4 regions of the Pseudoalteromonas sp. 13-15 genome follow, and region 4 is predicted to be linked to each of the others. Evidence: predicted binding sites of a transcription regulator. Region 4 holds the regulator's gene; each other region holds the start of a gene.

Region 1 (7,879 bases), 890 kb from region 4:
CCGTGCCGTAATCGATTAATGTTACTTTGCCGTGAGCGTCTATCATCACGTTATCGAGTTTTAAATCGCGGTGCACCATATCCAAACGCTGAAACGCTCTAAGTGCTTGTACTATTTGTTCAATAATACTGCGCACTTGGGTAATTTCTGGATGCGGCACATCATGCTTCCAATCACTCAGTGTTTGCCCATCCATGTATTCGCAAATATGATATAAAAATCGGCTTTGCGATTGCGTATTTAAAACCTTCATTACATTGGGGTGATTAATACGTTGCCCCACCCAGCCTTCTCTTATAAAGCTTTGAAGGTAGTGCACATCGTCTTCAAAATTTACCGAAGGCGCTTTTAATACAACCGGCGGCGTATCGGGTGTTTGTTGCACTAAATAAATGTGCGAGCGGCTACTAGCGTGTAATTCACGGATAACAGTAAAGTCATCAATTTTTTGGCCAACTTTTAACGGTGGCGGAATTTTTCGCCTTGTTAAAGAGTGATATAACTCGTCTAAATTTTGTTTTGCAATACTATTCACTTTTACAAGTAGGCAGCTTACGTTGTCGTCACTGCCTCTTGCTATGGCAAGCTCTGTCACTGCTTTTGCTGCGTGTTCTAAATTAGTATGCTCATCAATTAGCTTTTGTATATCACTGTATGGCAACACATCGTGTACACCATCGCAGGTAAGTATATAAATATCATCAGCTTTAAGTTCAACTTCGTATACATCAATTTCTTGATGAAGCTGTGCGCCTAAAGCTCGCGTTAGAGTATCGTTTACTTTATGGTCGCGTGTTATCGCCTCCATACTTTTTGCACGTAACCGCGTAATTCGGGTATCACCTAAATGAAAAATATAACCCGTGGCCGATTTTAAAATAAGCGCTGTGAACGTGGTCATCCAATCTGCTTGGCGCTGGCCAAGGTGATTGTAGTTAACCGATTGCGAATAAAGCCACTGATTTAAACTGGCCAATACCTTAGATACCGACTTTTTAACGGCCCAACTTGGTGGTGTATTTAAATACTCATTTATAAAGTGCGTTACCGATAACTGTGACGCTTGTTTAGCATTTTTTGCTGATGAACACCCATCGGCCAAGCAGGCAATAACCCCTTTTGACTCTTTTTCTTGCGCTTGAGTATTAAGAGCAGCAAACGCATCTTGGTTTTCGGTTTTTATACCTTTGCTACTGTGCCCACCAAACTCAACATTAAGTTCGTTTGTAAGTGCGCTGGCTTTTTGGGTTTCATCAAACATATGTATGCCTTAAGTCACAGAAATAAGTTCAACGGTGCCATCTTCGTTTACTTCTGTGATGTGGCCATCGGGCTCTTTCATGAAAAATAATGCACCTAAGCCTAATAATGCGCTTGCCGCAATAATCATAAAGAATGTTTGGTAATCAACTAATGAGAGCGCCGTTAAATACACAACAGCTCCTACATTGCCGTAGGCGCCCGTCATACCCGCAATTTGACCCGTTAAACGGCGTTTAATAAGTGGCACAGCGGCAAATACAGCGCCTTCCCCCGCTTGCACAAAAAACGAACACGCCATGGCCGCTGCAACTGCAAGCCAAAGCGGCCAGCTAGCGTCAACTAAGCCCATAACAAAATAACCTACAGCTAAGCCTGTGGTAAGTACAATAAGTGTTTTACGACGACCCATTCTATCTGAGATCCAACCACCACCGGGGCGAGAAGCTAAATTCATAAACGCATACGCTGATGCAAGCAAACCTGCGTATACCATATCAAGGCCAAACACCTCACTAAAAAATAATGGCAACATAGATACAACGGCAAGCTCTGAGCCAAACGTTGTAAAATAAAGAATATTTAAAACTGCAACTTGTTTAAATTCGTAACGGTGTGATTCAGGAACAGGTTGCTTAAAAATATGGCCATTTATGTCGTACGTTTTATAAACTTCGTAAAGATAAAGCAGCACCAAAAATACATATGTACCAATAACAAAATTTTCAGAAAGTAAATTTGCACCAGTAGGAGAAAGCTTCCAAGTAAGTAGTGCTAAAGCACCGTACATAGGTAGCTTCATTATAAGAAGTAGTACAAAGTCGCCTTTGCTGGTTACTTCCATTGCTCCTACTTTTTTTGGTTTAAAGTAAGTGCCACCTTTTGGCGTGTCAGTTACGCTGATGTACCAAATAACACCAAAAATGACACTTAATACACCGGTTAGGCCTATCGCATAACGCCAGCCATCGTCACCACCAAACATAAGCGCTAATACAGGTAATAGCATTGCAGCAGCTGCCGAACCAAAGTTACCCCAGCCACCGTAAATACCTTCTGCTGTACCCAACTCGTTTGCCGGGAACCACTCGCTCACCATACGAATGCCCACAACAAAACCCGCACCAATAAAGCCAAGTGCAAAACGCGCGATAGCGGCTTGCTCAAACGTGGTGGCCATCGCAAACATAAAACATGGGATGCTACATAAAATCAGTAATGATGCATAAACGATGCGAGGCCCAAATTTATCAGTTAACATGCCCACAACCACGCGAGCAGGAATGGTTAGTGCCACATTTAAAATAAGCAGCGTTTTTACTTGTGCCATAGTAATACCTAGCGAACCCGCTATAGCGCCTAATAATGGCGCATGGTTAAACCAGACAAAAAATGAGATAAAAAACACCATCCAGCTTAAATGCAGTATTTTCATTTTTCCGCTAAACGATATGAGATTAAACCCAGTACTCGGTTGCATGTTATTTTTCCTTAGTTACGTTTGTAGTTATTTATAGCGGCTACTACTTTATTATTAATTAAACCACTGTATTTGTTAATTTCACGTTAACCATGCTGAGCAATTAGTGAGCCAATAATTTATTTCATTAAAAATCATTAACTTATGTTTTTTCTAATTCGTTATAATTTTCATTTGCACTGTTAAGGTAATCAATGTGAGCACTAACAGTGCAATTACTTTTAACCCTGTTCTTGCCCACATATTCTAAAAATTGCTATTGTGTATAAAAATAATGAGAAGCCGCTAATGACTAAACCAGCCCTGACTTACCAACAACAACTACGCTACTCGCGCCACATAATGCTTCCTAAATTAGATATAGAGGGGCAAGAAAAAATATGGCAATCTCATGCGCTTATAGTCGGTTTAGGTGGTTTGGGCTGCCCGGTTGCTCAGTATTTAGCTGCCTCAGGTGTGGGTACGTTAACGCTTGTAGATAACGACGTGGTTGATGCTACTAACTTGCAAAGGCAGGTGCTTTATAAACAAACGGATGTAGGGTGCTTAAAAACTCACGCCGCCAAAGCGCAGTTAATTAGCTTAAATGATGAAATAGATATACATACAATCGATGCATTTTTAGACGAAAAGTCAAAGCTTGACGAGCTATTAAAAAATATTGATATAGTCATTGATTGCTCTGATAACTTAACTACACGTAATGTATTAAACACAGCCTGTTATAAAACAAAAACCCCACTAGTATCGGGCGCTGCAATTAGAATGGAAGGCCAAGTTGCCTGTTTTACAATGCAAGAAAATAGCCACTGTTATGAGTGTTTATCGCAGTTTATGTCAGATCAAACACAAAGCTGCTCAGAATCAGGCGTGCTATCGCCCATTGTAGGATTAATTGGCAGTATTCAGGCCACTGAAGCCTTAAAAATGCTTGCTGGATTACCAAGCGGGTTGAACGAGCATTTACTGTTGGTTGATGGTTTGAGTATGGAGTTTAGTCGCTTTAAAATCACAAAAAACAGTCATTGTGTTACGTGCAGCTAAAACCCACTTCAAACTACTCTAGATTATGAATAGTCGCATAAAGTGTATCGCCTACTTTGTAGTTATTTTGATCCCACACTCTTGGTGAAAGTAAGCAGTACAAGCTTTGTCCGTCTACATCTAGCTTAAGTTGCCATATTTTATCTATAAGTTCTGCACTGTGCAGCGTACATATTAAAACATTGCTGTTATTTGTGTTTAATGGCATTTCTGCACTTACTGATATTTGCTCACACTCTAATATAAGTTTATTACCTTGCTCTACAGCGCTGGGTAATGCAAATAGCTGCTGCTCGCTTTTGTGTAGTTTAAGCAAATACACACCGTATTTTTCATCAAATGTAATGATTTGAAAGTTAATTAAGCTCAGCGGTGCTTGTTTATTGTTAGCGTAAATAGCTTTAGCCACCTGCGCACTCGGGCCATGGTTAATTACTTTACCGTTATTGAGCTGCACCAGGGTATCGCAACAAAATAATAGTTCTTTTAACGAGTGGCTCACTATAATAAATTTAATAGTAAACGTTGCCGCCAATTCACTTAATGTTGAGAGTGTTTTAAAGCGCAGCGGCCAATCAAGTGCGCTAAATGGCTCATCTAAAATAATTAATTTTTGACCTGCCAACAACGTCCGTGCAAACACCACCCGTTGGCGCTCCCCGCCAGACAAGCTTTGAACGTTGCGTTTAAGTAAGGGGTGTAACTCAAGTGCATCAATAACTTTTTGTTCAGTTAAGTCAGTTTGCCTATTAAAACAATGCTTTTGTGTAAACGCTAAATTACCTGCTACATCCAAATGCGGAAATAATGGGCAGGACTGAACTTGCAACGTAACACCGCGTTGTTCAGTTGGTATATGATGTACCGATTTATCATTTATATAAACACTCTGCTCACCTTCAAGGCCACTAATACAACGTAGCAAGGTGGACTTACCCGAGCCCGATGGACCAAAAATTCCCGCAATAGTAAAAGATTCAAGGTGAAGGTTTATGTCTAAATCAAAGCTGTTAAGCGATTTATAAAGGGCTAACTTAATCATATTATTGCTTAACCCCCACTATGCTTTTATTAAATTTAAATAACAGCACTAAACACGCAAATGAAATAGCCAGTAAAATAAGCGAAAGCTGATGCGCCGCTGCATAGTTTAACGACTCAACATGGTCGTACAAAGCAATAGAAACAACCTGTGTTTCTCCTTGTATATTGCCACCAATCATCAGCACTAAGCCAAACTCCCCGAGCGTATGCGCAAACCCCAGTGCAAATGCACTACCAATACTAGGTTTTAACAATGGCAATATTAAGTAAAAAAAACGCTTAAAGTGACTCAAACCCAAGGCAATTGCAGCCTCGTTATAGGTGTGGTTAATCTGCTTAAACCCTGCCACTAAGGGTTGCATTACAAACGGCAAAGAATAAAAAAGCGAACCAATAACAACACCCTGAAAACTAAACGCAAGCTGGGTACCTGTTAGCCAAAACCAAAATTGCCCAACAGCATGTGTGGGCGAAAATAAAACCAGTAGATAAAAACCAAGCAAGGTCGGTGGCAATACTAACGGCATTGCAATAAGCGCTTCTAAAAATGGTTTAAATTTACCTTTGTACCCCGCTAGTTTGTATGCAACAGGAATACAAAAAACAAGCAGCAACACAGCCGTTATAAAAGCTAACTTTACCGTCAGCCACAGTGCTGTTAAATCACTTTGAAGCATTGCTATCCTTTGTTCTATATCCTAATTCAACAAGCTTAAGTTGAGTGCTGCTGGTCATTAAAAAGTCCATAAGCTTTTGAGCGCTTGCCAGTTTTTTACTCGATTTAATAATAACCCCCTGTTGAATAATTTCGGGATACTCGCTAGGCGGTATTAACTTGTACGATAAATACTGTGGGTCCTGGCTATTATTAAACGCCATTTTTAATGTAGAGACAGCCACGATCCCTACAGATGCATTCCCACTTTGAACAAACTGAAAAGCTTGCGTAATATTATTACCATACACATAATTTATTGGCTTTTTAAAATTGGCATTCGCGTAAAATTCAGACGCCTGCCCATAAGGTGAAAAACGCGGATTAGCTATCGCCACTTTATTATTTACTTTATTAGCATTGGGCTGCCACACAGCAAGTTCACCAAGTGCATAGGTAATTAAGCTACTTTGACTAGCAAATCCTTCTTTTATTAAAGCTTGCGGGCGTACATCGTCAGCCGATACAAACACATCAAATGGCGCTCCATGTACAATTTGAGAATATAAAACACCGCTAGAAGCCGCTGATATTTTTACTTGTATACCCGGTATTGGGGAGTCTTGCAGTAAGGTTTGTAACACGGTTTTAAAATTACTTGCCACCGCAACATGTATTGTTTCTTTTGCGTTTAACGAGCTTGAAAACACGCAAATACTAAACAAAAAATAACCCAGCCATGTATTGTAAAGCTTTGACATTGTAAGTATTGTTTTAAAAAATGAATTAAGTAAGCAATATATATGAACGATGTTTGCAATGCACCCGGTTTATTACCAATAGAAACCGCAATCAGTAATATGTTAGATGCAATTAGCTTTAATAAGCATACCGAAACAATACCTGCAATGAGTAGTGTTGGCCGAATTTTGGCTACTGATGTTCAATCAACAATTAATGTGCCCGCACATGACAACTCTGCGATGGACGGCTATGCATTGTGTATTAGCGACGGCCTAACCACCTACACGCAAATAGGCAGTGTATTTGCGGGTCAAACCTTCGACAAAACGCTAACGCCCGGTCAATGCGTAAGAATTATGACCGGTGCAGCACTTCCACCAGGTGCTAACGCCGTTGTTATGCAAGAAAACGCCACAGTAAATAATGATGAAATTACGTTTACAGGCACTATTGAGCACAATAACAATGTCCGTTTTGCAGGTGAAGATATTACAAAAAACAGTGTGGTATTAAAAGCAGGCAGAAAGCTTAAAGGCGTAGACGTTGGATTATTAGCCTCTATTGGTATTAACGAAGTAAACGTTTACCAAACACTCAAAGTAGCCGTGTTCTCAACTGGAGACGAACTAATAGAGCCGGGTAATGCACTTCCTGCAGGCGCTATTTATGAAAGTAATCGCGCTGTGATTATTAGCGAGCTTAATAATCCAAATATAGAGGTGATTGATTTTGGTATTATTCCCGATGATAAAGCGCTTATTCAAAAAACCTTTTTAAAAGCGGACGAGCAAGCCGATGCCGTTATTAGCTCTGGTGGTGTATCGGTTGGTGAAGCCGACTTCACAAAAGAAGTACTAAACGACATTGGCGATATACACTTTTGGAAAATAGCCATGAAACCAGGCAAACCATTTGCTTTTGGTAAATTGCCTAACAGCTACTTTTTTGGTCTACCTGGCAATCCAGTTTCTGCAGCCGTTACGCTTGAGCGACTTGTAAAACCAGCATTGACCAAACTATCTGGCAATGAGCCTAAACCCACACTTCGTTTAAAAGCAGTCACAACTCAACAAATTAAAAAGCGCCCAGGCCGAACAGACTTTCAACGTGGTATTGCAAGTAACGACGAAAACAACAACCTTGTTGTCACACCTGTTGAAAAACAAGGCTCAGGCGTATTGTCGTCTCTCAGTAAAGCTAACTGTTTAATTGTAGTCCCTGCGCAAAGTGGAAACATTGCACAAGGCGAAACTGTTGAAATAGAACTACTATAACGGCAGTTACAAAATACAAAAAGCCCAACTCGGTGTTCACCTTGTTGGGCTTTTTAATATTAGTTTATAAAACTAACAGTGGTTTAAAACACCGATTCAAAATCACCATTTGGAAATAAAACACCTGGGATCCCGCGAACTGCAGTAACCTCAGCAATTTTTGTATCACCAAAGTATAAGCCGCCGCTGTAATTACGACCCGCTTGTTTTACATCTAACCAGCGACCGTTTTCACCTTTTGCAACTAGGCTAATATTACCATTAACATCGCGAATACGAAGATCCAACGCCTGTCCTTGAGCACTCACATATATATCCGTTGATGTTAGCTCTGTTAAATTATCTACAGCACCCACATAAGCAAATTTAAAATCGTTA
Region 2 (7,879 bases), 130 kb from region 4:
GTTACTTCTTTGTTTTTCTTTAGCAAACTATCTAAAATCGATGCTTCAAAGCTTTGCTGATAAATAAATGTAGAGCCTTCATTTTCTTGGCTGGTAAAACTGATTTTCCCACCCATTAAATGACTTAACTTATTACAAATGGAAAGGCCTAACCCTGTACCACCAAATTTACGAGAGGTAGATGAATCAGCTTGATGAAATTCTTTAAATAAGTTTGCTTGTGCTGCTTTGTTTATCCCTATACCTGTATCTATGACCTTAAATGTTATGTTCTGTGTATTTAAAGAGTGACCTTTTAAGTTAATTATTAAATCAACGTGCCCAGCTTGAGTAAATTTAATTGCATTTGAGCATAGGTTATTTAATATTTGCGATATTCTTAGTGGGTCACCTTTTAATGTTTCAGCCACTTTTTTATCTATTGATACATTAAACTTTATACCTTTATCAGAGGCTTGTTTTTTTAGTGGCTCAATTACACCATTAACAACGTCTTTAAGGTTAAAGTCGATATGTTCAATATCTAATTTTCCAGCTTCTATTTTTGAAAAATCTAAAATATCATTCACTATATTGGATAAAATATTGGCTGAGTTTAGAATACTTTTTAGCGCAATATCTTTTTCACTATTACTGCTGTCAGATAAGCCAAATTCGGCCAAGTTTAAGATACCGTGAAGTGGTGTTCTTAGCTCATGCGACATATTAGCTAAAAATTTACCTTTTAAATTATTGGATGTATCTGCTTCAGCTTTTAGTTTTTCAAGCTCTTGAATATGAGTTTTTTGCTGTTCTAATGCTTTACTTAGTTCTCTGTTTTTTAGCCTTAACTCTAATTGGCCTATTACCTCTTTACTTAAAATAGTTAACGCACTAATTTGTTTTTTAGTTAATTTTTTAGGTTTATCACTAATTACACATAAAGTACCAATTGTACTGCCTTGCGGTGTGATAAGGGGGGCACCTGCATAAAAGCGAATGTTTGGATCGTTGGTTACTAAAGGGTTGTCGTGAAAGCGCTCATCAAGTAAAGCATTTTGTATTTCAAATACTTGGTCTTGCAAAATAGCATGGGAGCAAAACGCAATATCACGCTCTGTTTCAGTCGCATCAATACCGTATTTTGATTTAAACCATTGTCTTTGCGGATCGACTAAGCTTATAAGTGATATGGGGGTATCACATATATCTGAGGCAAGTTGAGTTAAGTCATCAAATACTTTTTCTGCTTCTGTATCTAATATTTCGTACTCATATAATGCTTTTAATCGAGATTGTTCATCCGCTGGAATTCGCGCTTTTTGCATAGTAATACCTAATGTTTATATAGCGTTACTATAGAAGTAAAGTGAACTGAATGACAACTTTTAACTACAAGTTACAATAAAGAGACAAATATTCGTTAGCTTTATTATAGACAGCCCGCCATTTACAAAAAGTTATTGATTTACATTAAGCTCAATAAAAATAAGTTGGAAGGTTAATTAATCAATTATAAAAATTTAACGGACCTTTATTGGGTATAGTAGCGGTAAGCACTGTACCTTTGAAATTAAACCAACCAAACAATTATATATTGTTTATTTTAATGGATTTTAAATATCATTAGATATTTAATTTAGTTTACAGTTTTGGTGTAAACACCTTATTGAGTAGCTTAAGCTGGAAAATCTACTTTAAACTTTCAATTAGCTTTAGCTTACTTTCAAAATTTAGCTTTACATGAATGAAGCGAGCTAGTGTGGCAATTAGTACCAAAGTGCCAATACCTACTTGTGTGAGCCATATTGTTGTGTGGTTATACATTAAAATGCTCACGGCCGCAGTGATGCAAAGTGCTGCCCACAAAATAGAACAGCCTATAAGGTTTAAGCGCCAATAGTTTATTTGATTAATGAGCTGCTGCTTTTTAAAAAGTAGTAAACCATTAACATCTAGGGTGTGTGTTTTTATTAGCTTTTTGCGCTGAATAAATGCCCATACTGAAAACCCAATTGGTAACGGAGTTAAAATTGCGTATAACACTTGCTCAGGAGTGCTAGTTGCTTCAAAAACTAATGCATAGATACAAAATAAGCTAACAAATGCGCCTGCAATTAAGTCGAACCATGCTTTAATTGATTGTTTTTTTCTTGCCGATGTAATTTGGCCCAGTAGTGCGGCAGTATCCAGTTTTGGAGTCGCATTTTTATAGTCTTTTTGCCATTGTTCTAATAGTGGATCCATAATTATTATTGCTCCATGAGCTTTTGAAGTTGCACACGTGCGCGGCTAGCGCGCTTGGCAACGTTCGCTTCGTTTAGACCTAACGTATGTGCTATTTCGGCTTGGTTAAAACCTTCTAATTGAAGAGAAATAACTTGCCTAAATTTTAATGGTAGCTGTCTCATCGCTGTCATTAAATCATACGTGTTATCGCTGTGTTGGTGAGAATCAGTACTAACCAAGTCAAGTAAAGGGTCGCTTAAATTATGACGATCTTGGCGACGTGTTTCTTTTAAAACATGATCGACAGCACGGTTGTGTGCGACCCTAGCAATAAAGGTCTTCATACTTGAATCGCCTCTAAAGTTTTCTACTGCATGCCAAACAGCTAACGATATATCTTGCAGTAGGTCCTCTCTAAGTGCTTGGTCTGCTTCATGTGTTGCAGCAATACGCGCCATTAAAGGTGCGTATTGCAGTAGTATCTCATGAATATGATCCCTTTTTTCCACTAGGCTTCCTTGTTTTTAATGAATACACTTCTGTAAGCAATATAGCTTATACACGTGAGTATAGGACCCGTAATAATCGCACTTAATAAAAAAGTATAAGGGGCTAACAATAGACTTAAGAAAGAAATTAGCGCGATTAAACACATTGGTTTAAACGCATAGAAAAAAGCATTTAGGCTACTTTTTAATGCTTGCAGTAGGTTTTTTTCACCAAGTAAAACACAATAGCTTGCAAAACTGACAGGCAGTGTAACAGGAATAATTGAGGCAAAAATAATACCTAGTTGCCATTGGGTAACTTCAGTAGGCTGCGAAAATAAAAGTAAATTTATGCCATCATTTCCTAGTAAAAGCTTTGCTACAAATAACTGAATAAAAAAAGCAGATGCTAAAATTGCTGAAAGCGGAATCATGCTTAGCCAGTTTTTAGCTTTAAAAATCGACTTTAATGAAAATACTTTATGAGTGGCCAGATGATGAATGACGATAACAGCGCTACTGCCCACAAAAGTGGCAGCCCATTTGGAGGCTAGCATGCCATAAGGGGCGGGTAGTATTTGAAAAATACCTTCAATAATTAAAGGAAGCAGTAAAAATAAAAAAAGTTTTACAGGTGCTTGCTTAAAAAGTGAAAAACCGTCTTGAAGCCATTGATTAGCTTTATTAGCGGGTAAACTATGTAGTGGGGTTACTGTTAATGTATTCATAATTACTCTCCTTTTGATTGTTATGTTATTAGTCGATAACAATGAGAATAACCTGACATTTTATTTTTAATTAAAGTAAAAAATTTAAAACATAAAAATAGATTTATAATTAGATTAGCTTACACCACAAGCAGGATATAAATTAAGCACTTCAGTAACTACTTGACCAAATAGAGCTTGTTCTTGCTTTGACAAATTAATAGTTGGGTCAAATTTCATGATATCGGCGGGTCGTGAAGTAATTATTTCTGAAAAAGTCATTGCTGTTAATACATTGCCTGCATAAGAGGCATGGTTGCCATCATCCATATGTAGTTTTGCATTTGGCATTAACACTAAAAGCCTGTTCCAAACAAGGCCAATAGGAGCTACGCAGCTAGGTTGTTTAGCGCTTATTGATAAATGTAAGTCGTATACACGCTGGCCTTCTTTAGGGTTGCCTCTTTGTGGGTGTTCAGGAAATAAAATAGGTGTAATATTTTGTGCCTTGGCTGATGAAATTAAATGCTCAGCGGCATCAGTAGGGTAAGTTGTTAAACCAGACTGAGAGTATTTTTGGCCTTGAAAAATGGCATGGCTTAGATTTTTGTTTTTAAGTTTGTCTACGTTTGCCCTAATACTCACAATATTATCTAAAAAAGGTCCCGACACTGTGGTTGTTTGAACTGACTTATCTGGGTATTGGTTTTCGATTATATGCTCAATGATCCGCCCTAACTGACTGCTGTGACTATTGCCATAAATAATAATGTTGTAATTATCTTCGATATTGTTTTGTGTAATTGGAGTCGGACTTTCACTTGTATTTGATTGCGGAACTTTGGTATTACTGCTGCCTGAACCGCAGGCTGATAAAAAGATTAAAGAAAAAAGCCAAAATTGTTTAGGGGTATTAAAACTTATCATACTAATTTGTACCAATATTGAAAACTACTTACTGATACTAGTAGGTTAATTCTTATGCCACAAGTTCTTGCACGGCTCAAATACCTTAGTGATATTTTGTTTTATGATTTAAACAAAAAGCCCAGCAAAAATGCTGGGCTAAGGTACTTAGGTAATAAAGGTATTATTGCGTTAATTCACCAGTAGCTGACTCTATGTGTGCTCTTACAAACCACTGAAATTGCTCAAGATCGGCAAGTTGGCTTATTAACATATCTTCAGATACTGGATCTAAATCTGATACCGTTTCGATGGCTTTACGGTGATCGGCATTAATACCGTTGTACACTTTATCTAACGCGCCTAAATGCTCGGTAACAAGTCCTTTACCTAATGAATATTCGTTCCATGTACGGCGGTCAACAATTGACTTAGGTGTCCCTACTGGTATGCCGCCTAAAGTGGCAATACGCTCGGCTATTGTATCTGTCATTTCGCGCACAGCTTCAACCTGAGGGTCTAGCATTTCATGCACACCAATAAAATTAGGACCAACAACATTCCAATGAATATGTTTTAGTGTTAATTGAAGATCTATAAGTGCAACCATGCGGTTATCTAAGGCTGCGATAGTTTTTTCAGCTGATTCGTTGCTCATACCTGGTGCAGTAAATTTAGCTTGCTTATTTGTATTGCTCATAACTTCTCCTACTTAACTATTTAATATTTTCACGTAGTCCTTTACGTAATAAATACGTGATAATTGTATGAAGCAATCAATATGCCGAAAGTTAAACTAAATAAAATTGTTTTAAATCAGTCGCTTGTGTTTTTGCTTTTGTTTGGTTTTTTATTAATATGAGGTGGTTATGAAAAGTCTGCATCTTTTTGTAAAATTTGCAGACCAAACAGATTTGCTGAAACTAAACTAGAATATTTTTAACGGGTGTATTCATGTGCCTTTAGTAATTCAAGCGGTATTACTTCAAGCGATTTTTTATTAGTGGCCTGCAAGATTACTGGCGGCGCAACGTTTGCTTGTTGCGCATGAAGCCATCTTATTGCGCATAAACACCATTTGTCGCCAGCTTTTAAGCCTTTAAAATCGTAAAGTGGATTGGGCGTTATGAGATCATTACCTTGTGACTTCGAAAACTGTAAAAATTCTTCGGTCATAATTGCACACACACTATGATTACCGCGATCAGAGTCTGGTACATAGCAAAAACCCTCGCGAGTATACCCGCCATTCCCACAGCATAACTGCAACCGGGAATCCAGAACGTTAAATTGATTTGCCATTAGGTGCCTTAAGTCATTATGTTTAATACAGTAAAAATTACTTTATCAGGCGCTAAAAAGTATAGCTACTAAAGTGAGGATGTTTAATTATGACTTTTTAAAAAAATCGGGGTACTTAAATGCAGGGAGGAGGGGAAAAGTATTATTTGTGCCACAAACTAGTTTCACTAGATCGTGGCACAAGTTACGTTAATGTTTGTTAACTATTCGTATTTTCTGGCTTTTTTAGTTTTGATTACTGCAATGTATGCGTGCCAGCTTGCATAGCTAAGTAGTGGCATAATCACAATAAACCCAACAGCCCCAGTTACAAAACCAAGCGCAACCATTAGGAAAATACATATTGACCAAACAACCATCGGCGCAAAGTTATTTTTAACGGCGTTAATAGATGAGACGATAGCTGTCATTATGTCTACGCGTCTTTCCATCATAATTTGTGGTGTAAATGCAGACACTGAAAAAACAGACACGAGTAAAACGCCACCTGCAATTGTACCAAGCGTTAAAAATGCTGACAGTTCTTCAAATGTTGGGTTAGCGTAGTTAGGGTATAAAGCATGAACAAGGGCGGCAATGCGCATCCACGCAATCATTATTACAAGTAATAATATTGCAAAGCCCCACTCTCCAACAGGGTTTCTAAACATCGACTTTAGCGAATGCCTAAAAGTGGGTTTGTGGCCTTTTTCGAGTTCCCATGCTACGTCGTATAGGCCGGCTGCGAAAGCGGGTCCAATTAAAACAAACGCAACAGTGGCGGGTAAAATTACAAATACGCTTTGTGCAAAAAATGCAGAGTAGATAATAGCTGCAGGAATAATGCTAAACACTAGGCCATAAATCACAGTAAGCAACGGGGCTTGGGTCATATCTTTAAACGCAAGTGCTAACCAGTGAAATGCAGCAAATGTATCTACTTTGTTACACTCTATACAGCGAGCAAATTCGGTGTTTTTTTCAATTGTTTTTGTTGTAGGCATAAGTGGAGCTCCTCTATAAAGCCTCTATTTAGGTTTAGGTCATAAACGCTTTATTTACAAATATTAAACAGACATACGGAGCTAAAATTAAAATTGTTCACTAAATGAACGTTTTATGTTTTTTAGTAGGGGTATTACAAAAGGAAATTTTATAAGAGGATTGCTGAAATCTATATTAATAAAGTACTACTTAACCTGTAGGCAGGTTAAGTAGTTAAATAATGCTCAGCCTAAGCTGATTGCTAGGTATTGTATCTCATCACCATTTATTTGTGGCAAAAAGTAAATATCGTTGTATTTAAAATATTGCTGAGAGTTTATGGTAACTGGCTCAGCTGACGATGGTAGTTCATCGTAAACTTGCCCTAAGCTATAGTCGAAGACGTTGCCAATTTTAATAGCTTTGTTGCGCTGAATTATTGGCGCATCTACCACTTTATAGCCGCCGTTATCAGCAATATAAAAAACGTTCTGATAAGCATAATATGTGGTGTTTCGATGTTTCATACGCGAATAATGTCTAGGAAGTTTTTTAATGCGCAGTCCGCGAGGTGGCATCACAGCGTGATAGCCTTTTTTAGCTTTTCGGTAGTAAATGCCGTCATTAAAGCTAAATGAAATTCCATTAAACCAAATAGAAGTACTTCTTCTTGGCAAGTGCCTTATGTATCTATTTTCTTTGTAATAACGCGGCTTATACCTATTAGTTAGGTAGTTATATTTATGATTGTCGAAACGTAGTTGTTTACGCTTTTCTTGCTGCTTTTTTTGTTTGTTCTTTTCTTTTTTACGGTCTTGGCGCTTTTCTTTTTTATGCTCTATGCGTAGTTTTTTTTCATGGCGACGTTCATCGCGCTTATACTCAATGCGTTTAGGGTTTTCGTGCTTATAATTTTTATGAGCTTCTCGCTCGTTGGGGGCTGCAATTGCGGTGCTTGAAAGCGCGCTAATGGCAATTATACCCGATAGTAAAAATGTAAGTTTCATAGTGTGCCTCGTTTATGTTGTTACATAACTAGGCTTAATATTAACCTCTGAAACTGAACATTAACTGACCTATTTAATGTTTGGACGTTCCTTTACATTGCTTTACGTAAGCTAAACAGTTTCTTACTTATTATTACAGTTTTAAACAGGGCGCTTTAAACAATCTATACATGTGATAAAAAAAGAGTGCAGGTTAAAATTAAAGACTAACTTATAAGCCAAGCTATTAAAATTTAAATCATTTTAATAGCTTGTTCATTAGTGCTTAGCTGGGGCTAACAAATCTCATCGAGTAAAT
Region 3 (7,879 bases), 1.1 Mb from region 4:
TAAGGCTACCTTCGAATGCAGCGTATTTTTTACGTACATCTCTAAAGTAAGCAGCAATTTCTTCAAGTTGGTTTAAATCGAGTTCGGTATCGCGTGCGGTACCTTCAACAATCGCTACAATTGTTTCCGTTGCTGAGTGACCGTAAGTCATACTCATAGAAGAAATAGCGGTATCAAGCATATCAATACCGGCATCAATAGCTTTTTGATATGTAGCGGTGCTTAAACCTGTTGTAGCATGGCACTGCATAGCGATTGGAATAGACACCGTTTCTTTAAGCGCTTTTATAAGCTCTTCTGCATCGTACGGTTTTAATAAACCCGCCATATCTTTAATACAAATTGAATGACAGCCAAGCTCTTCTAGTTGCTTAGCTAAAGTTAACCACATATCAAGTGTATGAACAGGGCTTACCGTGTACGAAATAGTACCTTGAGCATGAGCACCTACTTTTACAGCCGCTTTAATCGCAGTTTCTAAGTTACGCACATCATTCATTGCATCAAAAATACGGAACACGTCAACGCCATTTTTATGTGCGCGCTCTACAAACTTTTCAACTACATCATCAGCATAATGGCGGTAACCTAATAAGTTTTGACCGCGTAATAGCATTTGCTGTTTAGTGTTTGGCATCGCTTTTTTTAGCGCACGAATACGTTCCCATGGATCTTCACCTAAATAGCGAATACACGAATCAAATGTTGCCCCACCCCACGACTCAATTGACCAATAACCAGCATCATCTAGTTTGCTGGCAATCGGTAGCATGTCGTCTAAACGCATACGAGTGGCAAGTAATGACTGATGAGCGTCACGTAGAACCAATTCTGTTAATTTTAATTTAGCCATGTGTGAGCCCCTTATTTGTTATTTGATTTGTACTGAGCAATGGCAGCACTAATAGCAGCGATGTGCTCATTTGGCACACCTTGAGATTTAAATGATGGTGATTTAACTGGAGCCGCAACGTCAGCAGGGCTAAAACGCGCCACCAAGTTAGACATAATTGTAACTGCGCCAATTAATATTGAAAGAAAGACAAACACCCCAACCATTCCTGTTAGCATTAAGCTACCAGCAGTTGCAAGTACAGCACCTATATCCATTCTTCTCCCCTTGAAACCCATATCGAAAAATAAAAAGTCGATTTAGTTAAATATTTATTCACTAGATAATAACAAAACAAATACCTTTGTCTAGCCATTGTAAATTGGTAAAACCAATTAAAATAAAAATAACATATAACCAAATTTATTAACCACAGTAAAAACCCTTACTCATCAACACCCCATAATACACAGAAAAAATACTCACTATATCTATAAGCTATAGGTAAAGTTTAAACAAAGCCTATTTTTGCGTACTCTACTAAACCTACTGTGAGCCATAAAGTGTAGAGAAAATAAAATTTGTTAATTGGTCTTACCAAACATAGCTTTTCGGTGGCGATATATTTTTGTGTGTGAATAAGTTACACAACCCAACGTAAAAGTTACCAATCAAGCAAACTCAAAAACACAGAGAAAAAACGTAAACAACTGATATTAAACAAAAATATATCATGGCACGCAACTAGCATTAACTATTGTGTACAAATTTGATAACCAAGGAGAAAACAATGTTACGCTGGACAATCACATTTTTAGTTATTGCTTTAATCGCTGCAGTGTTAGGTTTTGGTGGCATCGCGGGTGCCGCAGCTGGTATAGCAAAAATTATATTCTTTATTTTTATAGTACTTTTAGTTATTTCGTTAGTTTCAGGTGCGCTGCGTGGTAAATCGCCCAGGTAGGCATATACTCAACTAACACTACAATTTTATTTATTTGCAAGGAATTACATTATGAACTCTACAACTTTAAAAGCAGCACTAATTGGTCTTTTCGCAAGTTTTTTCATCATGGGTTGCCAAGATAACAACGCAGAAGAAGCCGGTGAACGTATTGATGAAGTAGTAACAGATGTACAAAACTCTGTTGAAGATACGTGTGAAGAAGTAAAAGAAGGCGTAAACGCTGAAGAAACTAACTGTTAATAGTTAGTATATTAAAAAACGGCCACCTGGCCGTTTTTTTGTGCCCGAAATAAATGCACGCATTATAAAGCTGCTCATTTATAAGCGAACTTGCTAAAATATACAAAACGATTTTTAAAGCAAGGCACTATGTCATTTTCAACTACCTACACACTTGATAAACCCTACTTTTATGAATGCTTTGACGAGTCACTTCCTTACAGTAAACGCGCGCAGCCTAAGTATTTTTTACTGGTACTATTAGTTTCGCTTGGTTTATTTAGCATTTACGGTTTAGCTGATCATTATTTAGGAACATTTTTGATCATGGTTGCTGTACTCGAATGCGTTGCTTTTTATTATCGCAGGCCATGGTGGGTAACCAGACAAATGTTTAGCAGAGCATCAGGCTCAGAGGTTACGCTCACTTTTGATGATGAAGGCATTAAATCGGCAAACCATTACAAAAGCTACCAGCTCGCTTGGCAAGACATCACTGACGTAATCGAAACACCACAGGGCTTATTGATAAAAAATAAAAACAACATGCAATATATCTCTAAGCAAATACTCACAGATGAAATGCTCGACTTTATAAACAAAAAAGCCACTCAATGAGTGGCTTTTTGGCTTAGCTAAATAAATTATTTAGTTAAGTATACGTGTTGATTAAGCATTGCCCGGATTAGGGTTAGACTTTTCAGCTTGTATACGCATGTAAATCTCTTCACGATGCACTGAAACGTCTTTTGGTGCATTTACACCAATTCGAACTTGATTTCCTTTAACTCCTAAAACGGTCACTGTTACTTCGTCACCGATCATAAGGGTTTCACCTACTCTACGAGTTAGTATTAGCATTCTCTTGCTCCCATGTTCCAATAAAAATTATATGATTCCGCTTATCCATATTAATGAAAAATAGACTAAAAAGTAAGTAAAAACTCACTATCTATCTACTTTCCGTTAAAAATACTTTATGTAATGCACGAACAGCCAGTTCGAGGTACTTTTCATCTATTAAAACTGAAATTTTAATCTCTGATGTAGACACTAAAACTACATTAATATTTTCATTTGCTAAGGCATCAAAAAATAAACTAGCAACACCCCAGTGCGATTTCATTCCCATACCAACAGCAGATACTTTTGCAATGGTTGTTAGCCCGATTATATTTTCAGCACCTAAAGACACCTTTTGCTCGGTTAGTAACTCAAGTGCTTGCGGGTAGTCGTTCGAGTGCACAGTAAAAGCATAGTCTATTTTTTCAAAGATATGATTAACTTGATTAATCATATCTATTTCGATGCCGTTATCAGCAAAAAGTTTCAATATTTTTACAAGATTTTGAGTGCCGCTTTGCACACCCTGTACCTTAATTAAGCACTCATCAGCATTAAATGCAATACCCGAAACAACTTTACTTGGCATATCGTCTTCCTCAAACGTAATCAATGTTCCTTCATCGGGGTTAAAGCTCGAAAGCACCCTTAATGGAACATTGTGTTTACCTGCCGCCTCAACAGAACGAATATGCAATACTTTAGCACCTAAGCTTGCTAACTCTAGCATTTCAGCAAAGGTCACTTGGCTCATTCTTCGTGCGTTAGGCTCAACCCGAGGATCTGTAGTATATACGCCGTCAACATCAGTATAGATCTGACATTCATCAGCTTTTATAGCCGCAGCTATTTCTACAGCCGACGTATCAGTACCGCCTCTACCAAGGGTTGTTATATTGCCTTCAACATCACGCCCCTGAAATCCGGCAATAATAGCAATACGGTTATGCTCAAGTTCATGCTTTAAACGTGTAGCTGCAATGTCTGTAATGCGGGCTTTACCGAACATATTATCGGTTTGAATATTAACTTGATCAGCTAATAGGCTAACGGCTGAATGGCCGCGTTTGATAATAGCCATAGCCAATAACGAAACCGATACTTGCTCGCCGGTACTAATTAGTACGTCGAGCTCGCGGTTACTAGGACGAGAATCTATTTGTTTGGCAAGATTAATTAAGCGGTTGGTTTCTCCCGACATAGCCGAGAGCACCACAACCACTTGATGACCTTGTTGCCTAGTTTTAACAACAAGGTCGGCGACCGCTTCTATTCGCTCTATTGAGCCAACCGACGTGCCGCCATACTTCTGTACAATTAACGCCACTTAGGCTTAAGTACGCTCAGTTAACCAAGCAGTAACACTATCAAGTGCAGCAGCAAGGTTTTGTGGCTCAGAACCACCCGCTTGTGCCATATCAGGACGACCGCCACCTTTACCGCCTACTTGAGAAGCCATGTGGTTTACAAGCTCACCGGCTTTTACTTTACCAGTTAAGTCTTTAGTCACACCGGCAATTAGACTTACTTTTTCACCGCTGGCAACACCGAGGGCAATAACACCTGAGCCAATCTTATTTTTAAGGTCGTCAACCATACCGCGAAGCGCTTTAGACTCAGTGCCTTCAACATTTGCAACCAATAACTTAACGCCATTAATTTCTACAATCGAATCAAGTAACGACGCACCTGCTGCGCTCGCTAGCTTATCGTTAAGCTGAGCAATTTGCTTTTCAAGGCCTTTAGACTTCTCAAGAAGCGCTGATACTTTTTCAAGTACCGATGCGCTATCGCCTTTCACAAGCGCTGCTACATCGCTAAGCTGTTGCTCTTGCTCACTTACATAAGCAACCGCATCTGCGCCAGTTACTGCTTCTATACGGCGAACACCTGCAGCAATACCGCTTTCAGATACTATTTTGAATAAGCCAATATCGCCCGCGCGTTCAACGTGTGTACCACCACAAAGCTCAATTGAGTAATCACCAATGGTTACTACGCGTACTTCGTCGTCGTATTTTTCGCCAAACAGCGCCATTGCACCTTTCGCTTTAGCATCATCAATAGCCATAAGCTCAGTGTTAAGTGCAAAGTTACGGCGAATTTCGTCGTTAACTACACGTTCAATGTCACGAAGTTCGTCTTTAGTTACGGCTTCAAAGTGCGAGAAATCAAATCGTAAACGATCCGCTTGAACTAACGAGCCTTTTTGGCTTACATGTTCACCTAATAACTGACGTAATGCTTCGTGTAAAATATGCGTAGCTGTATGGTTTTTCTTGATGTTCTCACGACGAGCATCATCAATAGTGGCATCCACTTTATCGTTAACACCAATACGGCCTTGTACTGTACCGTGGTGCGCAAATGCATTACCTAGTTTAGTAGTGTTAGTCACATTAAACTCGCCACCAGCCACTGTAATTGTACCGGTATCACCCGTTTGGCCACCAGATTCTGCGTAAAACGGTGTGCGATCTAGTATTACAATGCCTTCTTGGCCATCTTCTAATAACTGTACGGCCTCACCACCAGCAAACACTTCAACCACTGTTGCACTGTAATGCGTGCTGTCGTAGCCTTTAAAGTCAGTGTGTTTTTCTGATTTTAACTGCTCGTTGTAATCGGCACCAAATTTACCAGCTTGCTGCGCAGTTTTACGCTGTACAGCCATGCATTCTTCAAAGCCTTTATGATCAATGGTCATTTGGCGCTCACGCGCAACATCGGCGGTTAAATCGGCAGGGAAACCATACGTATCGTAAAGTTTAAATACTAAATCGCCTGGGATCACATCGCCCTTAAGGTCGCTTAAGCTTTCTTCTAAAATAGCTAAGCCACGCTCAAGTGTTTTACCAAATTGCTCTTCTTCAATACGCAGTACTTTTTCGATAATTTCTTGTTGCTTAGCAAGCTCTGGGTACGCTTGACCCATTTGCTCAATAAGTGCAGCAACTAATTTAAAGAAAAACGCGCCTTGTGCGCCAAGCTTATTACCATGGCGTACCGCACGGCGAATAATACGACGAAGTACGTAACCACGGCCTTCGTTAGATGGCATAACACCGTCGGAGATTAAAAACGCACATGAGCGAATATGATCCGCTACTACGCGAAGCGACTTATCGTCCATATCTTGCGCGTTAGTGACACTCGCCGCCGCCGCAATTAAGCCTTGGAATAAATCGATTTCGTAGTTTGAATGCACGCCCTGCAAAATAGCAGAAATACGCTCAAGGCCCATGCCCGTATCAACAGATTGCTTAGGTAATGGCAGCATAGTACCGTCGCTTTGACGGTTGTACTGCATAAATACGAGGTTCCAAATTTCGATAAAACGGTCGCCGTCTTCCTCTGGAGAGCCTGGAGGTCCACCCCAAATATGCTCACCGTGATCGTAAAATATTTCAGAACACGGACCACACGGGCCTGTATCACCCATAGACCAAAAGTTATCAGAGGTAGCAATACGAATAATGCGATCTTCACTTAAGCCAATATCTTTTGACCAGTACTCAAACGCTTCTTCATCATCATGGTAAATAGTAACAAGCAGTTTTTCCTGAGGTAATTTAACAACCTCAGTTAAAAACTCCCACGCAAACTTAATTGCTTCTTGCTTAAAGTAGTCACCAAAACTGAAGTTACCTAACATTTCAAAAAATGTGTGATGGCGCGCCGTGTAACCCACGTTTTCTAAATCGTTATGTTTACCACCGGCACGCACACAACGCTGCGAGCTTGTTGCACGTGTATATGGGCGAGATTCTGCGCCTAAAAATACATCTTTGAATTGCACCATACCGGCATTGTTAAACAATAACGTGGCATCGTTACCCGGAATAAGCGAGCTTGAAGGAACAACTTGGTGTTGCTTGCTGGCAAAAAAGTCTAAAAACTGTTGCCTAATTTGTGCGGTAGTCATGTGCTGCATGTGAAAATCTCACCTGTATTTACTGTGATTGCATTGCAAAATCGATTTGTTCGTAGCTAAAACCTCGATACATTAAGTAGCGCACGCGCTTAGCCTTGGCTTTGTAATCGAGGTTTGCCGGTGTATTTGAATATTTTTTGTTATACGCATCCTGCGCAAGCTCAAACCAGTCTATTTCAAGCTCTTCAACTACTCTTTCAAGTAGCGAACGGTCAATCCCTTTACCCATGGCCTCGCTTTGAATTCGCTTAAGCCCATGGCATTTAAAAATGTGTTTTCTTACAAAGCCTTCACAGTAACGTTGCTCGTTTATAAAATTGTGCTTTTCGCACCAATCAAGCAAGTTTTCGATAAACTCATCTGTGGCTTCTTTTTGCTGTAATTTAAAGGTTAACTCACGACGCGAGTATTCTTGGCGCCCGAGTAACCAAAGTACATAATTTTTTAATTTTTGTTTTAACTTATCATCCATTAAGCGTCAAAGCGTCCGCTTGTTTCACTGCTTAGTGGCTTAACATTTTTGTCGTCACTTGGCGGGACAATCGGCATAAAAATCGCCTGATAAGAAACAAAAAAACTAATGTAGCAAATCGGCATTAAAATCAACAGTGGTAAGAACGATAAGAACATAGAAACCGCCATAAATAGTACGCAAATAACGCCAAAAACACTCAACGGAAACAAATTATGATAAAAAACCATAAGCGATTGCTTAAGCGCCGTTAAAATACGTTGCTCTTTATTAAAATAAACAAGCGGTACCGCATAGGCAAAGGCCGTTAAATAAATAAGCATGGCAATAAAAAATAAAATAACACTCGCACCCGAAATACTCGCAATAGTTTGCTCAAGTGCAGCTTGAGGTTCAAGCCCTGGCTGGCTCATAATTGCCACGGCATCGGCAAATAAACCGTTTGCTAATAACGCCATTAAAATACCCGCCCCCATTTGGTATAACGCCAAACGCACCAAACCTAAACGGTTTCCTTTAGCTGAAAATGGCTTAAGAATATCAGCTAACATTATTTTACCGCCTTGCTGTTTGGTCAGCACTGCTTGGTAAAATCCGGCAGTTAAAAAAGGC
Region 4 (7,879 bases):
AACAAGGTGATTGAAGCATCAAATTTTACAGCGAGTTGGGCTAATACAGTCGCGGCTCTGGCATGCAGTCCTAATTTATTTTGTATTAAAAAAGTGTCTTCTATACGCATACATTACTCTATCAAAGCTGAACAGGTTATTAGTTTTGTAAAATTACTTTTCTTGTTCTCTGTGACGTATTTTTACATTGGGATGCGTAACTGCAAAGCTTTCTCCAATTGTTTGCGCTAAATATACAGAGCGATGTTGCCCGCCAGTACAGCCAATCGCAATAGTTAAATAGCTTCTGTTATTTCGCTCTAGGTGTGGTAGCCATGTTTGTACAAAGGTTTGTATTTGCCATGTAAATTTTTGAACTATGCTGTGGCTAGCCAAATAATCTTTTACTGGTTGGTCTAGGCCATTCAGTGGTTTTAGTTCAGGCTCCCAGTGCGGGTTAGGTAAAAAACGTGCATCAAATACGTAATCTGCCTCTTTAGGAATGCCATGTTTAAAACCAAATGATTCAAATGTAACAATCAGCTGCTTATCTTTTTTACCTAATATTTTTTCGCGAATTGATTCAGCAAGTTGATGAACGCTTAGCTCACTGGTATCGATCATGTAATCGGCGCGCGTAATTAGCACATCGAGAAGTTCTTTTTCTTTTTTTATGGCTAAATCAAGCGGAAGTGAATCTATTGATAAAGGGTGTAAGCGCCTAGTTTCAGAAAAGCGCTTAATAAGAGTTTGATCTTCACTGTCTAAGTAGAACAGCGTTGGTTTTGTAAAACCCGGTAAGTATTCGATTATGTGATTAAATTCATCTTGCTCTTTTGGTAAATTTCGCACATCTATACTAACGGCAATTTTATCGTAGTTATCAGAAACGCTTCTTACCAAAGAAGGTAATAAATTTACTGGGATGTTATCTACGCAATAATAACCTAGATCTTCAACAACGCGTAAAGCAACCGACTTACCAGAACCAGAACGGCCACTTATGATAATCAACTCCATTAATCACCCTTTAAATTTGTTACGATTGGTCAACAATAATTTGATACAACTCAGCATCCGATTTAGCACAGCGAAGCTGCTTACAAAATTCTTTATTTTTTAGTTTATCAGCTATCGTTGCTAGCGTCTTTAAATGCTGTTGGTTATCGCCTTCAGGTACGATGAGTGCAACAAAAATATCAACAGGGCGGTTGTCTATAGCATCAAAATTAATCGGTGTTTCACTTACTAACACCAATGCTAAAGGTTCTTGTGCGCCGCTCATTCGGCCATGTGGAATAGCAATACCTCTTCCTATCCCTGTGCTGCCTAGCTTTTCGCGGGTTAATAAAGCGCCCAAAATATCCTGTTGAGATAAATACGGTAATTTATCGTGAGCCAGCTCGCTAATAAACTCTAAAATTCTTTTTTTACTATTAAAAAGGACCGCAGCTTTACTGCAGTCCTCGCATATAAGTGAACTTAATTTCATCATATTAGTGTCGAGCAAGCTTCTCTTTGTGTTTAATTACTTGACGGTCAAGCTTGTCAATCAATGAATCAATAGCTGCATACATATCTTGATGTTCAGTGGATGCGAATAATTCAGCACCACTTACATGAATAGTTGCTTCTGCTTTTTGATTTAATTTTTCTATATCAAGAATGACATGAACATTATTAATATGATCAGAGTGCCTTTCTAGCTTCGCAAATTTGGTATTTATATAGTCTCTTAATGAATCAGTTAGTTCTACATGACGACCAGTTAAATTTAGTTGCATAAGCATTACCCTCTTTGTTTAGCGTCTTAGATCAGGCTCTTTCGCTGATTTGACGGTGGAATAGCAAGAGATTCGCGATATTTTGCGATTGTACGTCTCGCTACTTTAATTCCTTGCTCAGCCAATATATCCGCAATTTTGCTATCACTCAATGGTTTTGCTGAGTTTTCTGCTGCGATTAATTTTTTAATAAGTGCACGTATTGCCGTAGATGAACATTCTCCACCATTTTCGGTACTTACGTGGCTTGAGAAAAAGTATTTAAGCTCAAATATTCCACGCGGTGTGTGCATATACTTTTGCGTAGTTACGCGCGAAATTGTTGATTCGTGCATTTCTACCATTTCGGCAACATCATTTAAAACCATCGGTTTCATGGCTTCTGGCCCGTGTTCAAAAAAGCCCTGTTGTTGTTTAACAATACAGTTAGTTACTTTTAAAAGTGTATCATTTCTACTTTCTAAGCTTTTTATAAACCATTTAGCTTCTTGTAAATGTGAGCGAATAAATTGACTGTCGCCGCTTGATTTAACTGTACGCGACATCGCTGCATATTGGCTGTTTACACGAATTTTTGGCATGCTGTCTGGGTTTAACTCTACAATCCAGCGGCCTTTAATTTTTTTAACTGACACATCAGGTATTACATACTCAGACTCTTCTCGTACTATTGTGTCTGCAGGCTTAGGGTTAAGCGTATGAATAAGTGTCATTACTTCTTTAAGCTCATCTTCTTTGAGCTTCGTTTTTTTCATTAATGTACGGTAGTCACGAGCAGCTAACAAATCAATGTGCTCGGTTAAAATCATTTTTGTTTCATCAATAAAAGGCGTGCCTTTATCAAATTGATTTAACTGAATACACAAACACTCTTGTAAGCTACGTGCCGCAATACCCACTGGGTCAAATAGCTGAATGCGCTTTAATACAGCTTCTATTTCGTCAAGTTCAACCTCAACGTCATCGTCGTTATCTTGATTAAAGCTCTCTAAAATCTCTTCGCAACTGAGTGTCAGTATGCCTGAATCATCCACCGCTTCTACAATAGCAATAGCAATGGCTTCATCTGTAGGGCTAAATGGCGTTAATTGTAATTGCCACATTAAGTATTCGTGAAGCGTTTCAGTTGATGCGCCCTGATATATAGACTCATCTTCAGGCATTGGTCCTGAAGATGATGCAGGGGCTGCACTCATGTACTCATCCCAGCTAACGTCCATTGCCATGTCGTCACTTACGGTATCTTTAGCAAGCGCTTCACCACTGTCTTGTTCATACTCGCTAGGGGCTTCATCTGCAGATACGGTTACTGTAACTTCATCGTTATCTGCTTTTTGCTCATTTTTGCCCGCAAGGTCATCGGCGTAGTCTTGCTCCTCAACCTCAAGTAATGGGTTGCTGTCGAGCGCTTCTTGTATTTCTTGCTGAAGATCCAATGTGCTTAATTGCAGCAAGCGAATAGCTTGTTGCAACTGAGGTGTCATTGTAAGTTGCTGGCCCATGCGCAGCTGTAGTGATTGCCTCATGTATCTCTAACAATCCTTTTAAGTTGTTATAATTAATACTAGCAGATGCTTATAAATAAGGCGTAAATGTTACAGCCTAAATTGCTCGCCTAAATATACATCGCGTACAGTTTTATCATTTAATACGTGTTCAGGGGTACCAGAAGCAATCAGTTCCCCATGAGAAACAATGTAGGCTTTTTCACAAACATCAAGGGTTTCTCTCACATTGTGGTCTGTTATTAATACGCCAATACCACGGTTTTTCAGGTGTTCAATAATCTTTTTAATATCTAATACTGAGATAGGGTCAACACCGGCAAAAGGTTCGTCTAACAAAATAAACTTTGGATCTGCAGCTAAAGCACGTGCAATCTCCACTCGGCGACGTTCTCCGCCCGATAATGCCATGCCTTTGCTGTCGCGAATGTGTTGAATGCTAAATTCATCTAATAGATTATTCAATGTATCTTCTCTGGCTTGTTTAGTGAGCTCCTTTCGAGTTTCTAAAATAGACATTAAGTTTTGATACACTGTTAATTTTCTGAATATAGACGACTCTTGTGGTAAGTAGCCAATGCCTAATCTAGCACGACTGTGCATAGGTAAAAGCGTAATATCGTTATCATCGATAGATATTTTGCCTTTGTCGCTAGGGACTAAGCCTACAATCATGTAAAAGGTTGTTGTTTTACCTGCGCCGTTTGGCCCAAGCAAGCCTACAATACTGCCAGCTTTAACTTCTAAGCCCACATTTTTTACAACTTCACGGCCTTTGTAGCTTTTGGCTAGTAGCTCTGCTTTTAATGTGCTCATGGTTGGCCTTTGTCATTTTTTTTAGGCTCCACAGGCACTAAGATAGTGTGTACACGGTCAGTTGAGCTTTCATCTTTTTCGGCGCTAATAAGCTGCTGTTCTATATCGTAGGTAATGCTTTTAGCATTCATTTTTTGCCCAGCTTGAGATATCTCTGCATCTCCAATTAATGTTAAAAAACGCGTTGAAACATCGTACCTAACTTCATTAGCGCTGGCGCTCATTATTGTGCCGTCGGCTTGTTTTTCTTCAAAATATGCAGGCGTACCTGTGGCAATTAACAATTGCTTGTTGTCGCCTAGCTCATCGCGCTTGTGAACCTCAAGGCGGTCTGCGGTAATTTTTCTGTCGCCATGAATAATTTCAACATTTTTTTCGAAGATACCTACGTTTTCTTTTAGTTGACCCTCTTGTTTATCCGCACTAATCGAAATTTGATTTGCAGAAATTGGCGCTGTTGTTTCAGCGGCATTAGTACCTAATGCAAGTAAAAATGTTGGAATAATAAAGAGTGTTGATAGTTTATTGGTCATAATAAATAGTTCGCGTATGGTTAATTAATTTTATCACTTCGGTTTTTAAATCGGCTTCTAAGCCTTTACCGGTGATTTTTAAATTGGGCCCTGTAACAATGACAGGCTGCTCTGATTGCATCGTTAGTAATTTTATATCTACCTGAATGTTATCAGCATTAATTTTATCTATCATTGCGTTATCAGTTAAATTACTAGCAACAACGTTACCTTCTAATATTAGTTGTCTGCCTTCGTATAATGTTGCTTCATTAGCGTTAATTCGCCATGTTTGTTTGTCGTTGTATAGCGTAAAAATAGGTTTATCAAAAAAGGTAAACCCTAATTCTTGATATAGCTCCATTCGCGCTGCCGTTACTTTATGGCTGATTTTCCCATTTTCGTCATACGCTGTTTGTTTTAGCTCTATGGCTGTGTAATCGGGCTTTGCAATTATGTCTGCTTCGGTTTGTTGTGGTAAATTTACTTGTGTGAAATAAGGGTACCAAAGCCAAACCATACAGCTGATGAATAAAACGCTTAATATTATGCGCGCTGTATTCATGAACTAGTCCCTTTTGTGGTCAAAGGTTTGTTATTTTCAAGCATTAGTAGGTCGGTTAGTTCTCTCACTGCACCAAAGCCACCTAGCATTTGTGTTGTATAATGTGCTAAACGTTTTATTAGCGGATGTGCGTCATTTACTGCAACAGCAAACCCGACTAACTCCATCACTGGCATGTCTGGGCCATCATCGCCAATGTAGGCAATTTGCTCATCATTTAAATTGAGCTTTGTTTTTAGTTCTTCGTAAGCGAGTAATTTATTTTCTTGGCCTTGGTATATATGTTGTACTGTTAGGCTTGTCATACGCTGTTGTACTATTTTTGAGTGGCGTCCTGTAATTACCGCAACTTCAAAGCCGCTATTAATTAGCGCTTTAATGCCAAAGCCATCTTTTGTATTAAATGCTTTAAGCTCTTCGCCTTGGTTACCCAAATAAATGCGACCATCAGAAAACACACCATCAATATCACAAATAAGTAGCTTTACTTTTTTTGCACGTGCTTTTGCGTCTTCACTCAATGGTTGATAGAGCTCTTCAAATTGCATTTATAATACTCCTGCTTTTAGTAAGTCTTGCATATTTAATGCACCAATAGGGTGGTTTTGCTCATTAACGATAATTAAACCATTAATACGCTTTTGCTCCATAATATTAAGTGCTTCAGCGGCCAAAATATCTTGCGTTGCCGTTGTGCAGGACTTGGTCATTACAACATCTATTTGTGTTGTATGTATATCAATTCGTTGTTCTAAAATACGACGTAAATCACCGTCGGTAAAGAGCCCTACAAGTTGTTGCTGAGAATCAACTATGGCTGTCATGCCTAAGCCTTTTGCCGACATTTCTATCAGTGCATCTTTTATAGTTTGAGTAACGTTAATAATAGGTGTGTTTTTACCGCTATGCATGACATCTTTTAGGGTCAGCAGTAAACGTTTACCTAAACTGCCGCCGGGGTGAGATAGCGCAAAGTCATCAGCTGTAAAACCGCGAGCTTCTAACAGTGCAACCGCCATGGCATCGCCCATTGCAAGTGTTGCTGTTGTGCTTGCTGTAGGGGCTAAGCCTAACGAACAGGCTTCTTTTTGTACTTTTATGCAAATATGTACGTTTGCAAGCGTTGCCATTGTTGAGCTAGCGTTGCCTGTCATGGCTATCATTTTTGCGCCGAGGCGTTTCAAAACAGGAATTATATTGAGGACTTCGCTTGTTTCACCAGAATTAGAAATTAGCATAACCACATCATTTTTAGTGATCATACCTAAGTCGCCATGGCTTGCCTCACCTGGGTGTACAAAAAATGCAGGGCTGCCAGTACTTGCTAAAGTCGCCGCTATTTTATTGCCAATATGACCCGATTTTCCCATGCCTATAACAATAGTTCGCCCTTGGCAGTCATATATTAACTGACATGCTTGATGAAAATTTTCATCCACATATTGTGCAATATCACTCAATGCTTGGCGCTCTATGTCTAATACACGTAGGCCTTGTTCAATAAAATTTAGCGTTGCCATTACTTACCCTACTTGACTGAAAATATACCCTTGGTAGCCTAAAAAAGCGATTAATAATAAGCCGCCCTCTACTCTATTGATGCGCTGAGCACCTCTAAAGTTCAATGACATGATAATAAGTGCGACCGTGGCACCAATCATAATAAGTATGTCGCGGTTAGCAACAGACGGGTCAATAGCAGAAGGGTTGATAATGCCTGCGAAAGGCAGCACGGCAAGAATATTAAAAATATTAGAGCCAACAATATTACCCAGTGCTAAGTCATCTTCATTTTTAAGAACCCCTGCAATTGAGGCTGCAAGCTCTGGCAGGCTAGTACCTATTGCAATAATTGTTAAGCCAATCACTAAATCACTTAGGCCAAAATATTTTGCAATATCGACCGCTGAATCTATTAAAAAATGTGCACTGACAGGGAGTAATACCATACCAATAACTAACCAAATTACTGCTTTTTTTGTTGGTACGTCATTGGGTACTTCATCACATGCTTCTGATACAAATGGGTCTGTTTGATTTTTAGCACGTAGCGAAACAATAATCAGCCCGCCAATAAAGACGACAAAACCAATTAATAAGGCAACGCCTTCAGCAAGCGAAAAGTAGTTATCTGAAAAAATATACCAAGTAGCTAGAGATACGATAAGCACTAACGGGATTTCACGTTTTAATGTACTTGAAGAAACGCTAAGAGGCCTAAATAAAGCAGTAATACCTAATACCAGTAAAATATTTGTGATATTTGAGCCAATTGCGTTGCCTACCGCAGTGTCTGTTTTTCCAGCTAATGCAGCAGAGGCTGATACCATCATTTCAGGTGCTGATGAGCCCATGGCAACAACAGTCAAACCAACAATTAAGGTTGGTACGCCAAAGTTTTTAGCCAGTGCGGCCGCACCATAAACAAACCTGTCAGCACTCCAAACTAGGGCTGCAAAACCAAGAATCAAAATAACAAACGAGGTAACCATTGTATTAAGCCAGTTATTCAAAATAGGAATGGCGCGAATAGTAACAAATGCCACGATGAAAGTATAAATAAAAGAGTAAGGTCAACTACGTAGACTAATTCATTTTACTAAATTAATTAGTCGGGGCTGTTAGGCTTTCAGTATTAAAGTTTTGCTGATGTATGGGGAATAACTACACTACCAGGTACTGACTTGCCAAAAATTCTAAATAGGTTGCTGAAAATTT

What was found. The regulator sigma-54, encoded in region 4, starts transcription at its own class of promoters, with help from an activator protein. The targets are predictions, from matches to a motif close to GTTGGCACGNNNNTNGNNT.
Region 1: the regulator sigma-54 is predicted to act here: its motif matches at 2,838-2,856, upstream of ATS72_RS02640 (NarK family nitrate/nitrite MFS transporter).
Region 2: the regulator sigma-54 is predicted to act here: its motif matches at 5,080-5,098, upstream of dps (DNA starvation/stationary phase protection protein Dps).
Region 3: the regulator sigma-54 is predicted to act here: its motif matches at 1,565-1,583, upstream of ATS72_RS08715 (DUF1328 family protein).

What each region holds. Positions count from the first base shown of each region.
Region 1 covers NZ_CP019162.1:544,354-552,232, reverse strand. The annotation lists gene ATS72_RS02645 (bifunctional protein-serine/threonine kinase/phosphatase) at 1-1,261, opposite strand, end outside; gene ATS72_RS02640 (NarK family nitrate/nitrite MFS transporter) at 1,271-2,740, opposite strand; gene ATS72_RS02635 (HesA/MoeB/ThiF family protein) at 3,029-3,784, shown strand; gene ATS72_RS02630 (ATP-binding cassette domain-containing protein) at 3,798-4,826, opposite strand; gene modB (molybdate ABC transporter permease subunit) at 4,828-5,505, opposite strand; gene modA (molybdate ABC transporter substrate-binding protein) at 5,492-6,244, opposite strand; gene moeA (molybdopterin molybdotransferase MoeA) at 6,287-7,501, shown strand; gene ATS72_RS02610 (hypothetical protein) at 7,585-7,879, opposite strand, start outside.
Region 2 covers NZ_CP019162.1:3,144,221-3,152,099, forward strand. The annotation lists gene ATS72_RS14555 (GAF domain-containing hybrid sensor histidine kinase/response regulator) at 1-1,307, opposite strand, end outside; gene ATS72_RS14560 (hypothetical protein) at 1,672-2,226, opposite strand; gene ATS72_RS14565 (RNA polymerase sigma factor) at 2,232-2,717, opposite strand; gene ATS72_RS14570 (hypothetical protein) at 2,717-3,424, opposite strand; gene ATS72_RS14575 (hypothetical protein) at 3,539-4,330, opposite strand; gene dps (DNA starvation/stationary phase protection protein Dps) at 4,494-5,009, opposite strand; gene ATS72_RS14585 (DUF2237 family protein) at 5,249-5,611, opposite strand; gene ATS72_RS14590 (DUF2189 domain-containing protein) at 5,815-6,594, opposite strand; gene ATS72_RS14595 (DUF6515 family protein) at 6,820-7,581, opposite strand; gene ATS72_RS14600 (methyl-accepting chemotaxis protein) at 7,857-7,879, opposite strand, start outside.
Region 3 covers NZ_CP019162.1:1,875,409-1,883,287, forward strand. The annotation lists gene oadA (sodium-extruding oxaloacetate decarboxylase subunit alpha) at 1-853, opposite strand, end outside; gene ATS72_RS08710 (OadG family protein) at 865-1,110, opposite strand; gene ATS72_RS08715 (DUF1328 family protein) at 1,623-1,796, shown strand; gene ATS72_RS08720 (hypothetical protein) at 1,848-2,039, shown strand; gene ATS72_RS08725 (YcxB family protein) at 2,169-2,636, shown strand; gene csrA (carbon storage regulator CsrA) at 2,688-2,879, opposite strand; gene ATS72_RS08735 (aspartate kinase) at 2,971-4,188, opposite strand; gene alaS (alanine--tRNA ligase) at 4,195-6,795, opposite strand; gene ATS72_RS08745 (regulatory protein RecX) at 6,815-7,267, opposite strand; gene ATS72_RS08750 (BPSS1780 family membrane protein) at 7,267-7,879, opposite strand, start outside.
Region 4 covers NZ_CP019162.1:3,016,337-3,024,215, forward strand. The annotation lists gene ATS72_RS13950 (HPr family phosphocarrier protein) at 1-110, opposite strand, end outside; gene rapZ (RNase adapter RapZ) at 154-999, opposite strand; gene ptsN (PTS IIA-like nitrogen regulatory protein PtsN) at 1,019-1,471, opposite strand; gene hpf (ribosome hibernation promoting factor) at 1,476-1,763, opposite strand; gene ATS72_RS13970 (RNA polymerase factor sigma-54) at 1,790-3,289, opposite strand; gene lptB (LPS export ABC transporter ATP-binding protein) at 3,359-4,084, opposite strand; gene lptA (lipopolysaccharide transport periplasmic protein LptA) at 4,081-4,617, opposite strand; gene lptC (LPS export ABC transporter periplasmic protein LptC) at 4,607-5,161, opposite strand; gene kdsC (3-deoxy-manno-octulosonate-8-phosphatase KdsC) at 5,158-5,709, opposite strand; gene ATS72_RS13995 (KpsF/GutQ family sugar-phosphate isomerase) at 5,710-6,681, opposite strand; gene ATS72_RS14000 (calcium/sodium antiporter) at 6,685-7,653, opposite strand.